Regions from separate parts of the Arthrobacter sp. zg-Y20 genome, predicted to be linked through region 2. Evidence: riboswitches for the same ligand, from Rfam matches in the RefSeq annotation. Region 2 holds a riboswitch; the other holds the start of a gene.
The links. Region 2 has a riboswitch for cyclic di-AMP ahead of QNO06_RS03220 (M23 family metallopeptidase). Riboswitches for the same ligand answer to the same signal wherever they lie in the genome.

Region 1 (5,290 bases), 1.1 Mb from region 2:
GGTATCTGGCCCGCATTGTTCGCCGCGCTGCTCTCGGGCCTCACCCTGGACTTCTTCTTCATCTCACCGCTCTACACCGTGACGGTGGCCACGCCGTCGCACATGCTGGCGCTGGGACTCTATGTGGTCAATGCGATGCTGGTCAGCTACGTGGTGGACGCTGCGGCGCGGCGCGCGCGCACCGCCCGGCGCTCCGCCTCGGAATCAGAGCTGCTCGCATCCGTGGCAGGCAGCGTGCTGCGCGGCGAGGACGCCCTGGCAGCATTGGTGGGACGCACCCGGGAGGCGTTCAATGTCAGCGCGGCCCGGCTGCGGGTGGACGGAGCGGATCTGTACTCCGACGGCGACTGGCCGGACAAGGCCGAACCCGAAGACCCTGCGTTCACCCGCCTGCCGGTAGGGGAGAACGGCTTCCTGGACCTCTGGGGCCGTGAACTGGCTGCCTCAGACCGCCGGCTGCTGGCGGTCATCACCGCGCAGCTGGAGGCAGCACTGGAGCACCGGGAACTGACCGAAACCGCGCGCGGCCTCGGCTCGCTGGCCGAAGCCGACAAGGTCCGCACGGCCCTGCTGGCCGCCGTCGGGCATGACCTGCGCCGGCCGCTGACTGCCGCCACTGCTGCCGTCACGGGCCTGCGCGCTACCGACGTCACCTGGTCCGAACAGGACCGGAACGAGCTGCTGGCCACGGCGGAAGAGTCCCTTGCCTCGCTGTCCGGCCTGGTGACGAGCCTGCTGGACGTCAGCCGGCTCCAGGCCGGGGTGGTGGGCGTGAGCCTGGCACCGGTGGACGTGGCCGACGCGGTACTGCCGGCACTGGAGGAGCTGGAACTGGGCCCCGCCGAAGTCGAGCTGGAAATTCCCTCCGTCCAGCGCACCGTCACAGCTGACCCGGTGCTGCTGCAGCGGGTGCTGGTGAACCTGCTGGCAAATGCAATGCGTTTCAGTCCGGAGGGCAGCAAGACGGTGCTGTCCGTCAGCGAGTTTGCCGGCCGGGTGGAAATCCGCGTCATAGACTCGGGTCCCGGTGTTCCCGAACAGCGGAAGGGGGAAATATTTGTTCCCTTCCAGCGGCTGGGGGACACGGATAACTCCACCGGACTGGGGCTTGGCCTGGCACTGGCAAAAGGATTTACGGAAGGAATGGGCGGAACACTGGAAACCGAAGACACCCCCGGCGGCGGGCTGACCATGGTCCTCTCGCTGCCGGCTGCAGCACGGGTTTCCATCCCGGGACGGTCCAATCGGGCGGTGGCGGGATGAAGATTCTGATAGCGGACGACGACGTCCAGATCCTGCGCGCCCTGCGCATCACCCTCGGCGCGTACGGGTACGAGGTAGTGACGGCTGAAAGCGGCAGCGCTGCCATCCGGAAGGCGGTGGACACGCATCCGGACCTGCTGGTCCTGGACCTGGGAATGCCCGGGCTCAGCGGGATGGACGTTATTGAAGCGGTCCGCGGGTGGAGTGCGGTGCCCATCCTGGTGGTGTCAGGCCGGGTGGACCCGGCAGACAAAGTCCGCGCCCTGGACCTGGGGGCTGACGACTATGTGACCAAGCCGTTTTCCACCGAGGAGCTGCTGGCCCGGATCCGTGCCCTGTCCCGCCGGGTGCCGGCCGCCGCCGGGCCCAGCGAGATCACGTTCGGCGCGGTCCGCGTGGACCTGGCCGCCCGGCGGATCGCCCGCCTCAAGGACGGCGCCGACGTCCGGCTGACGCCTACCGAGTGGCGCTTCCTCTCAGAACTGCTGGCCCATCCCGGGATGCTGGTGACCCAGCAGACCCTGCTGCACAACGTGTGGGGTCCCGGAACAACGGACTCCGGCTACCTGCGCCTGTACATCGGCCAGCTGCGGCGGAAGCTGGAGGCCGATCCGGCCAGTCCCGCCCACCTGCTGACCGAACACGGCATGGGATACCGGTTTGTGCCCTGACGGCCCGCTCCGGTCCGCGGGATTCAAAAGGGCCTGGGCAGATAACGTCAAGGACACTTAACAACAGAGCGTCCGTTCCCGGGAAGGGAACGGACGCTCTGTTTGGTCAGCGGACTAACGCCTGCCGGCCGTGCGATAGGGCGGTGAAGCCTTATGCGCGGTAGAACACGGGGCCGGAGCCGACGTTGACGGACTGGACTACGGTCTGGTTGCCGTTCCAGCCGCTGTGGATGGCTTCGCCGTTGCCTACGTAGATGGCAATGTGGGCCAGGCCCATGCCGCCGTCGGCGTAGTAGACCATGTCGCCGGGCTCCGGGGTGGAGACCTGGGTGCCGTATGCCGCCAGCTGGGCGGGAGCAAGGTCGCCTACGGAGTGGCCGGCGGCGCGGAGCGCAACCTCAACCAGCACGGTGCAGTCCTGGGCTGCGCCCAGCTGCGAGTAGGCCGAGGCCAGCATGATGGCGTTGGTGCCGCCCACCGGTGCAGCGGCCGGAGCCGGAGTCACGGAGGTGGCCTGCGTGCTGATCACGCCGGTGTTGGCGGCAGCGGCCTGGACCGGAGCGGCGTACGCCTCGGTGGAGTAGGACGCGGCAGCGTAGCTGAGCTCGGGGGCAGCAGCAGCGCCGTCACCGGACAAGGTCACAACGTCACCGGGGTAGATGACGGAGGCCATGGACAGGCCGTTGAGGGAGAGGATGTTCTCCAGGCTCGTACCGTAGGTGCTGGCGATGGCACCGAGGGTGTCACCGGCAACTACGGTGTGGGTGGAAGCGGCAGCCGGAGCGGCCACGGGAGCAGCCTCAACTACGGGGGCGGCAGCCGGAGCAGCCGGAGCAACCGGTGCGGCGGGTGCCGTGGTCTGGGTGGGTGTGTAGTTGTCGTTGGAGACAACGCCGGCGGAGGCCGGTGCTGCCATGCCGAGCATCAGGCCCGAACCTGCGGCGACAACGGCTGCGGTGCTGCCGATAGTCCGTCCGCGGGTAGCGGTGGCCAGTGAGATGGTGGACCAAACGCCGGTGGTCTCGGCGCGGTGGCGTCCCTGGGACTTGTTGAAAGACATGTAGATAACCTCTCCCGATACCTGCGAGGTGAGCTGTCGGATGCGGATGGGAGTCACCCGGCCGACCGGATTGAATCCGGTTTGGCTTAACCCCAAGGATTCAAGGAACCCGTAATTGGTTCCCCCGCCTCTGCCGTGGTGTTGCGTTCTGTGGACCCCGGACCAGCGGCAGAGCTAGGTAACAAGCCCGGGGGAGCCGCATCAGAAAGCGGCATGCGTTCAACCATACGAGACGGTTACGGTTGGATAACCATTTAGTGAGCAGCTTCTCTGGAGGGTGTGAGTGGCGCCGCTGTGTGCTACGCGCAGGTATTTACTTTGCTCCTGTTTAGTCACTCTGGCACCGGAAATTTCGGGCCGTTCCGTCTCGGTCCGGCTGCTGCGGGGCCGCATCCGGGTGGCGGTGCGCCCGGGAAGTGATACATGTGTGGTTCCTGATGCCCCTGATGGCTTTTCCGCTACCCCGCAGTCCTGTGGCCTTCGTCGCTTTTTCCTTCCGCAGCAGCCCGGGCGCCCGTGTCCGCGCGTAAGATCGTTAGGTCGCCTTCCAATCGGTGGCGGCGCGTATCGGAGAAAACAGGAGAACGCAGTGGCTGGCAGCGGTCAGAAATTATGGACCAAGGGATTTGTGCTGGCGATCATCACCAATCTGTTCCTCTCAATGGTGTTCTACCTGCTGATGACCAGCATGGCCCTGTATGCCGTTGAGGAATTCGCGGCCTCGGACAGCGCCGGCGGCTTCGCATCCGGTTCCTTTGTTATCGGCGCCCTGCTGGCCCGGGTTTTCGCGGGCAAGTTCCTCGACTTTGTCGGACGGCGCCGGCTGCTGATTGTCAGCCTGGCCGTCTTCGTTGTGGCGGCGCTCCTGTACATCCCGGCGGGCAGCCTGGCCCTGCTGCTTACCGTGCGGATCATCCACGGTGCAGCGTTCGGCGCGGCCAGCACGAGCCTTTCCGCGTCCGTGATGGGGCTAATCCCGATCAACCGGCGCGGGGAAGGCACCGGCTACTTCGGCATTTCGACCACACTGGCCACCGCCGTCGGGCCGTTCCTCGCCGTCATGCTGGTGGATTCGGTGAGTTACCGCGCCCTCTTCCTGGTCACCACCGCCTGCGCCGCGGTCGCACTTGTCCTGTCCCTGGTGCTGCGCCTGCCCGAGCGCACGCCCACGCCGGAGGAACAGAAGAACAAGTGGCGGATGCACCTGACGGACATCATTGATCCCGGAGCCTTGTCCATTGCCTCCGTAATGTTCATAGCCGGCGCCGCCTACGCGGGGGTCCTGTCCTTCCTGAACTCCTACGCCCAGTCCGAGGGCCTGGTCCTCGGTGCCAGCCTCTTCTTTGTGGTCTATGCCGCGGTGGTGCTGGTGTCCCGGCTCTTTGTGGGACGCATCCAGGACCGCCACGGCGACAATGCCGTGATTTACCCGACGCTGGTGTCCTTCGCCGCCGGCCTGGCCCTGCTGGCCTACGCACCCAACAACGCCGTTCTGGCCGTGGCCGGGATCTTCCTGGGCTTCGGATTCGGCGCCCTGATGCCGTGCGCCCAGGCGATCGCCGTCAGCATGGCACCGGCGCACCGGATCGGGCTGGCCACCTCCACGTTCTTCATCCTCATGGACGCTGGCATTGGCGTGGGGCCGCTGCTGCTGGGCATGCTCCTGCCGGTTACCGGGTACCACGGAATGTACTGGGTGCTGGCCGCCGTGGTGCTGGCATCCACGGTGCTGTACCACTTTGTGCACGGCCGCAAGAATGTCCGCCCCGGCACACCGGTGGATCCCAAGCTGGGCGTTCCTGCCGCCTGACACGGTAACCTCGTGGATCACAGGTCCTTAGAGGGGAAGCAGGCCCATGGCACGTGAGGAAACCACCCTGACCGTTCCCGGTCCGGAAGGGGAGCGGCAGGTCCGCATCTCCAGTCCGGGGCGGGTGCTCTGGCCCAAGCCGGGTATCACCAAACTCGACCTGGCCCGTTACATGGCCGAGGTGGGCGAGGCCTTCATCCGCGCCAACGGCGACCGGCCGGTGTCGCTGGAACGCTTTCCGGAAGGCATCGGCGGCGAAGTCTTCTTCTCCAAGAACCCGCCGCGCGGCATGCCGGACTGGATGCGAGGGGTCACCGTGAAGTACCCCAGCGCCCGGTCCCATCCGCAGGTGGTGCTGGACGAGCCGGCCGCCGCCGTCTGGGCCGTGCAGATGAACACCGTGGTGTTCCATCCGTGGCCGTCCCGGGCGGAAGACACGGACAACCCGGACCAGCTGCGCATAGACCTGGACCCGCAGCCGGGAAC
Region 2 (5,290 bases):
GAAGGGTGGAGTCGCCGTCGGAATCATCGCTGCCGGCCGCATCCAGCAGGACTCCGGCCGCAGAGGCAATTCGCGGCATATCGCAGGCCAGGACCAGCGTCCAGTCACCCGAGGCGGGCAGGGCTTCCAGCCCCGCTGCAACAGCGGCTGCCGGGCCGCCGAACACCGGTTCCTCCCGCACCAGCACGGTTTCGCGGGACGCGTCCTCAAGCAGCGGCAGCAGTGAGCCCGGTCCCACTACGGCCACACGCCGGGCCCCGGCAACCGCGTCCAAGGTGGTTTCCAGCAGGGTGCGCCCACCGGTATGCAGCAGTGCCTTGGGGCTGCCGCCGAGGCGGGAGGAACGGCCGCCGGCGAGGATTACGGCGTCGTACACCGGAACAACGGGCATCAGGCGGCAGTGTCGTTCTGCAGGAAGGGGTCCCATTGCGGTGACGGACGCTCCAGTTCGCGGATCTGCCAGCGCGCTCCACGGGGCGCCTTCGGGGAAATACGCAGCTGCCAGCCAAGCTGTGCCAACGTCCTGTCGCCCTTCGTATTGTTGCAGCGCAGGCAGCATGCAACCAGGTTCTCCCAGCTGTCATCGCCGCCGCGTGAACGGGGAACAACATGGTCCACCGTGGCTGCCGCCTTTCCGCAGTACGCGCATTCGTGGTTATCCCGGCGCAGCACGCCCCGACGGGTGGCAACGGTGCCCTCCCGGTACGGGACCCGGACGTACCGGTGGAGCAGGATAACCGAGGGTCTGGGGAGGATTTCAGAGGGCCCGACTACCGGCTCGCCGCTCTCCGCCACCACACTCGCTTTCCCGCTCAGGACCAGCACCAGCGCGCGGCGGAAGGTGATCACGGCCAGTGGTTCATATCCAGCATTCAGAACGAGAGTGCGCATGCACATACCTCTTCGTCGGCCGTCCATGAGCCAGTGAATACTAGACACCGGCACACTTACGGCACATCGGATTGTCTATGCAAGAGTATGACGGGAATGCAGTCTTGGCCATTTCCGGGGCCGAAACCTTGCCCTGGGCGCTGGCGCCTTCTTCCGCCGTCCGGGTCCGTCCCCGGGGACGGACCCGGACGGTTAACGGCAAAAGCTCCCCCCGAAGGAGGAGCTTTTGGCCGGAGAGAAAAGCCGTTATCCGCCTACGCGGATGTAGACGCCGCCCGAGCCGAGTTCTGCCGGTGCCACAACGGTGCTGTTGCCGTTGAAGCCGCCGTGCACGGCTTGGCCACCGCCTACGTATACGGCAATGTGGGCCAGGCCCATGCCGCCGTCGGCGTAGTAGATCAAGTCACCGGGCATGGCCTCGGCTGCGCTGACCGTCCGTCCAAGGGACAGGTAGCCTGCAGGCCATCCGTGGAAGTTGATCCCCGCAGCCGCCAGGGCATTGGTCACCAGCATGGTGCAGTCCTGGTTGACGCCCAGCTGGGCGTAGGCTGCTGCAGCAATGGTGGCGGCCAGCCCTGAGGGGCTGCCCTGCGGTGCCGGTGCGGCGGCGGTGTTGACCCCTGCCGCCGGAGCTGTGTTGGATGCCGGACGGGCAACCTGCGCAGCACCTGCGGCCGGCATTTCCTGAACCTGGAGAGCGGTCTGCGCCTCTTCCACCACAGGGGCTGCCGGCGCCGGCGCGGGAGTGGTGCCCGCAATGCCTTCGAACTCAAAGTGAAGCACAGCTTCTGCAGACACTTTGTCGAGCTTTGCTGCCGTGAGATCCAGGGTGCTCGTCTGGACATCCCGCAGGGGCTCCGTGCCGGAAGCATTGGCGGCCACACCGGTGGTGAGGACCAAGCCTGAGGCAGCTGCGATAACGGCAGCCTGGCGGCCAACCGTTCCTGCGTTTGCACTGACCGCACCTGCAAGGGCGTTCAGCGTGCTGGTGCGTTCAACCGGCGCCCGGTGGCGGGCGCGCTCAATTGTCGAGGTCATGATTGTTCTCGGAGACCAGGGCTTAGGAGACGCGGACGAAGCTGTAGCCGTGCAGGTCGGAGAGGCTGTGCAGACCGGTGTTCATACCGTTCAGACCGCCGCTGATGACCTGTCCGTTGCCAACGTAGATGGCGACGTGGGTAGCACTGATGACCAGGTCACCGGGAGCGGGGCTGCCAACAACGGTGCCGTACTGGAAGAACTGGCCGGGAGCCAGGTCGCCGACGGACTTGCCGACGGAGCGCAGGGCCTTCTCGACCATGGCGGTGCAATCCTGTGCCACGCCGATCTGGCTGTAAGCCGAGGCCACGAGGCCGGCGGCCACATTGCCCGGAGCTACGGCGTCAGCGGCCGGTGCTGCGGGAGTGGAGGATGCGGTCTGTACTGCGCCGTTTGCAACAGGTGCGGCAACACGGGAAGCAGCGGCACGCTGGGTTGCTGCTGCCTGCTGGGCCTGAGCCTCAGCAGCTGCTGCGACTGCGGCTTCTTCAGCTGCTACCTGTGCACGGTAGTCTGCGCCGGAGGTGGAGCTGGGTGCTTCCATGACCGCGAGCTTTACGTCCGCGTCCGCATTAGCCTTGACTGTCCCGGCTACAACGTTCAGCGGGGTGGATTCGAGTGCCTGGCGGTCCATGCTGACGGACGCTGCCTGTGCAGGGAGTCCTGCAGCCAGCACGAGGCCGGATGCTGCCACAACGACGGCGGCCTGACGGCCTACCATGCCTGCGTTGCTGCTGACTGCCTTGGAAAGTGCAGTGATCGGGTTGGTCTGAACGGTGGCTGCGCGACGGCGGCCATGAGCGTGTGATGACACAGGTTTGCCTCTCCCAATTGCCTACGAGGTGAGCTGTCGGATTCGGATGGGAGTCACCCGGTTGCCAGGCCTAAGGCCATTTGCAACTTAACCCCAAGGGCTTCTTGCGAAACCCGAAATTGGTTCCCCCGCCTCTGCCATGCGATTCTGCGAACGGACTTCAAACAGTGGCAGAGCTAGGCGATCTGTTCGAAGGTGCCCGATCTTTGGCCAATCGGGCACGAGGACGAGCGTACAGCAACATTTGCGCTATGTCACGTTCCGGTCACGAAATGATATTCGTGCGGTTACAACCAGTTCAGTGGGTCCACTACTTCGCCGTTTACCATGACCTCGAAATGCAGGTGGCAACCCGTGGAAGAGCCCGTTGTTCCGCTTGCTCCCACCAGGTTTCCGCGCTTGATTTCGCTGCCTACCGACACGGAAATGGCGGAGAGGTGGTTATAGGTGGTTTCGACCCCGTTGCCGTGGTCAATGACAACGCGGTTGCCGCCGCCGTAGGGGTGCCAGCCGGCAAAGACCACTTTTCCGGAAGCCGCTGCGTTTACTGCGGTGCCGCAGGTGGCGGCGAAATCCTGGCCGTTATGCATTTCCCCGGCTGCGCCCGTAATGGGGCTGACGCGGTGGCCGAATCCCGATGTCTCCACCAGCGCAGAATCCAGCGGGGTGGACAGCGTGCCCTTGGCGGCCGCGGGGACCGCGTGGGACCCTGCTGCCACGCCGACGGAAGCCAGCTTGGCGTCCGGGTCATAGCTGCTGCTCAACCCGGCGCGGGCAAATCCGATGTTCGCGTTGGCATCCGCGGAGACCGGCGTGTCGGCTGAAACCGGCTGCGGCTGGACGGGATCGTCAGCGGCCGCGGAGGTGGGCAGCGCTGCGGTGAGGATCAGGCCTGATGTGGCGGCGGTGATGGCCACCTTCTGGGCGGCTCCACCCATGGACAGGGTTTTTGTTTCAACCCGCCTGCGCCCGGAGGGCGGGGAGCTGCGCCGGCGGGCGGGCGCAACAGGGGCAGCCGCACGGCGGCGCCCCGAAGCAGCATGCTTCGACAAGTGTTTCCCTCTCTTGGAACGCCTGCGAAGTTAGCTGTCGGATTCGAGTAGAGAAACTCGGCCCTCGGCTCACCGCCGGCACTGCGTGCTTCTATGCACGTTTTGCCGCCGGCCTCCGGAAGGCTTCACCCCAAGGCAGTTCTACTGCCGGAAATTGGGTCCTCCGCCCCTGCCTGACGAGTTTGGTGCTCCGGTCCGTTGGCAGGGCTCGGCGGACAGACCGGATAACGATGGTGTTTCAACGTCGGAATTCACTATAGGGTAAATGTCCCAAAAGTAACCATTCCGTTACCCGGCGTGTGCCACAAAAACGTGTGCGGCCACTTCTGCCGGCAATTCAAGCGCTCCTTCGATGCCGGGGACACGCACGGAAATGTAGCCGCCTACGACTTCGGCGGTGATTTCCGCACCGGGGCGGAGCCCGGCTTCATCCAGCTGGGACAGCAGCTCCGGCTCCACCTGGATGGGTTCGGCCAGCCGCAGGAGGGTCAGCTTGGATCCTGCCTCTACGGCAGCCACGGCAGAGACCAGGTCATGCACGCCCTGGTGGAAGACCGGTGCCGGCTCTCCGCCGATGCCCTCGAGGCCTGGAATCGGATTGCCGTAAGGGGATTCCGTGGGATGTCCCAGCAGCTCATACAGCCGGCGCTCCACGCGCTCACTCATCACGTGTTCCCACCGGCAGGCCTCGTCGTGGACGTAGGCCCAGTCCAGGCCGATAACGTCCGAGAGCAGCCGCTCCGCGAGCCGGTGTTTGCGCATCACCTCGGTAGCGCGCCGGCGGCCCAGTTCCGTCAGTTCGAGCCGGCGGGTTCCCGCCACCACCACGAGGCCGTCACGCTCCATCCGGCCAACGGTCTGGGACACGGTGGGGCCTGAGTGCCTCAGCCGCTCGGCAATACGTGCCCGCAGCGCCACAATGTTCTCTTCTTCCAGCTCCAGGATGGTCCTGAGATACATCTCAGTTGTGTCAATGAGATCCGTCATGACGGGCCGCTCCTAGTAGAAGGCAAGAGGACAGCGGCAAAACGCGCTGCCCGGGTCTACGCCAACACGTTAGCCTACCGGCCGGACCGCCCGAAAATTGCGGGCTTTCCGCCACACATCCCTGTGGCGGCGGTCATAAACCGTCCGAAAGAATGCGGTGCGGCAGAATGGAAATGCAGACGCGCTTTCCTTTCGACACGCTTGGAGCGACACAATGGGCGACACCGCCGCACTGAAGATTCCCGCTGAACTCCTCCCGCAGGACGGCCGCTTTGGTGCCGGGCCGTCCAAAGTACGTCCGGAACAGATGGCGGCGCTGGAACGTGCCGGCACCGGGCTTCTGGGCACCTCCCACCGCCAGGCACCCGTACGGAACCTCGTGGGCAGCATCCGCGAGGGACTGGCCGAGCTGTTCTCCGCTCCGGAGGGCTACGAGGTAGTTCTGGGCGTGGGCGGCTCCACTGCTTTCTGGGACGTCGCCGCTTTCGGATTGGTTCAGGAGAAGGCC

Region 1: linked by a shared signal. The riboswitch ahead of QNO06_RS08660 (C40 family peptidase) and the one ahead of QNO06_RS03220 (M23 family metallopeptidase) in region 2 are both predicted to bind cyclic di-AMP.

What each region holds. Positions count from the first base shown of each region.
Region 1 is NZ_CP126241.1:1,793,435-1,798,724, forward strand. Features, by position in the region: gene QNO06_RS08650 (ATP-binding protein) at 1-1,263, shown strand, start outside; gene QNO06_RS08655 (response regulator) at 1,260-1,934, shown strand; gene QNO06_RS08660 (C40 family peptidase) at 2,086-2,994, opposite strand; cyclic di-AMP (ydaO/yuaA leader) riboswitch at 2,999-3,152, opposite strand; gene QNO06_RS08665 (MFS transporter) at 3,584-4,804, shown strand; gene ligD (non-homologous end-joining DNA ligase) at 4,851-5,290, shown strand, end outside.
Region 2 is NZ_CP126241.1:646,889-652,178, reverse strand. Features, by position in the region: gene mobA (molybdenum cofactor guanylyltransferase) at 1-391, opposite strand, end outside; gene QNO06_RS03235 (HNH endonuclease) at 391-891, opposite strand; gene QNO06_RS03230 (NlpC/P60 family protein) at 1,138-1,929, opposite strand; gene QNO06_RS03225 (NlpC/P60 family protein) at 1,952-2,743, opposite strand; cyclic di-AMP (ydaO/yuaA leader) riboswitch at 2,747-2,905, opposite strand; gene QNO06_RS03220 (M23 family metallopeptidase) at 3,031-3,681, opposite strand; cyclic di-AMP (ydaO/yuaA leader) riboswitch at 3,799-3,993, opposite strand; gene QNO06_RS03215 (iron-dependent transcriptional repressor DtxR) at 4,084-4,782, opposite strand; gene serC (phosphoserine transaminase) at 4,997-5,290, shown strand, end outside.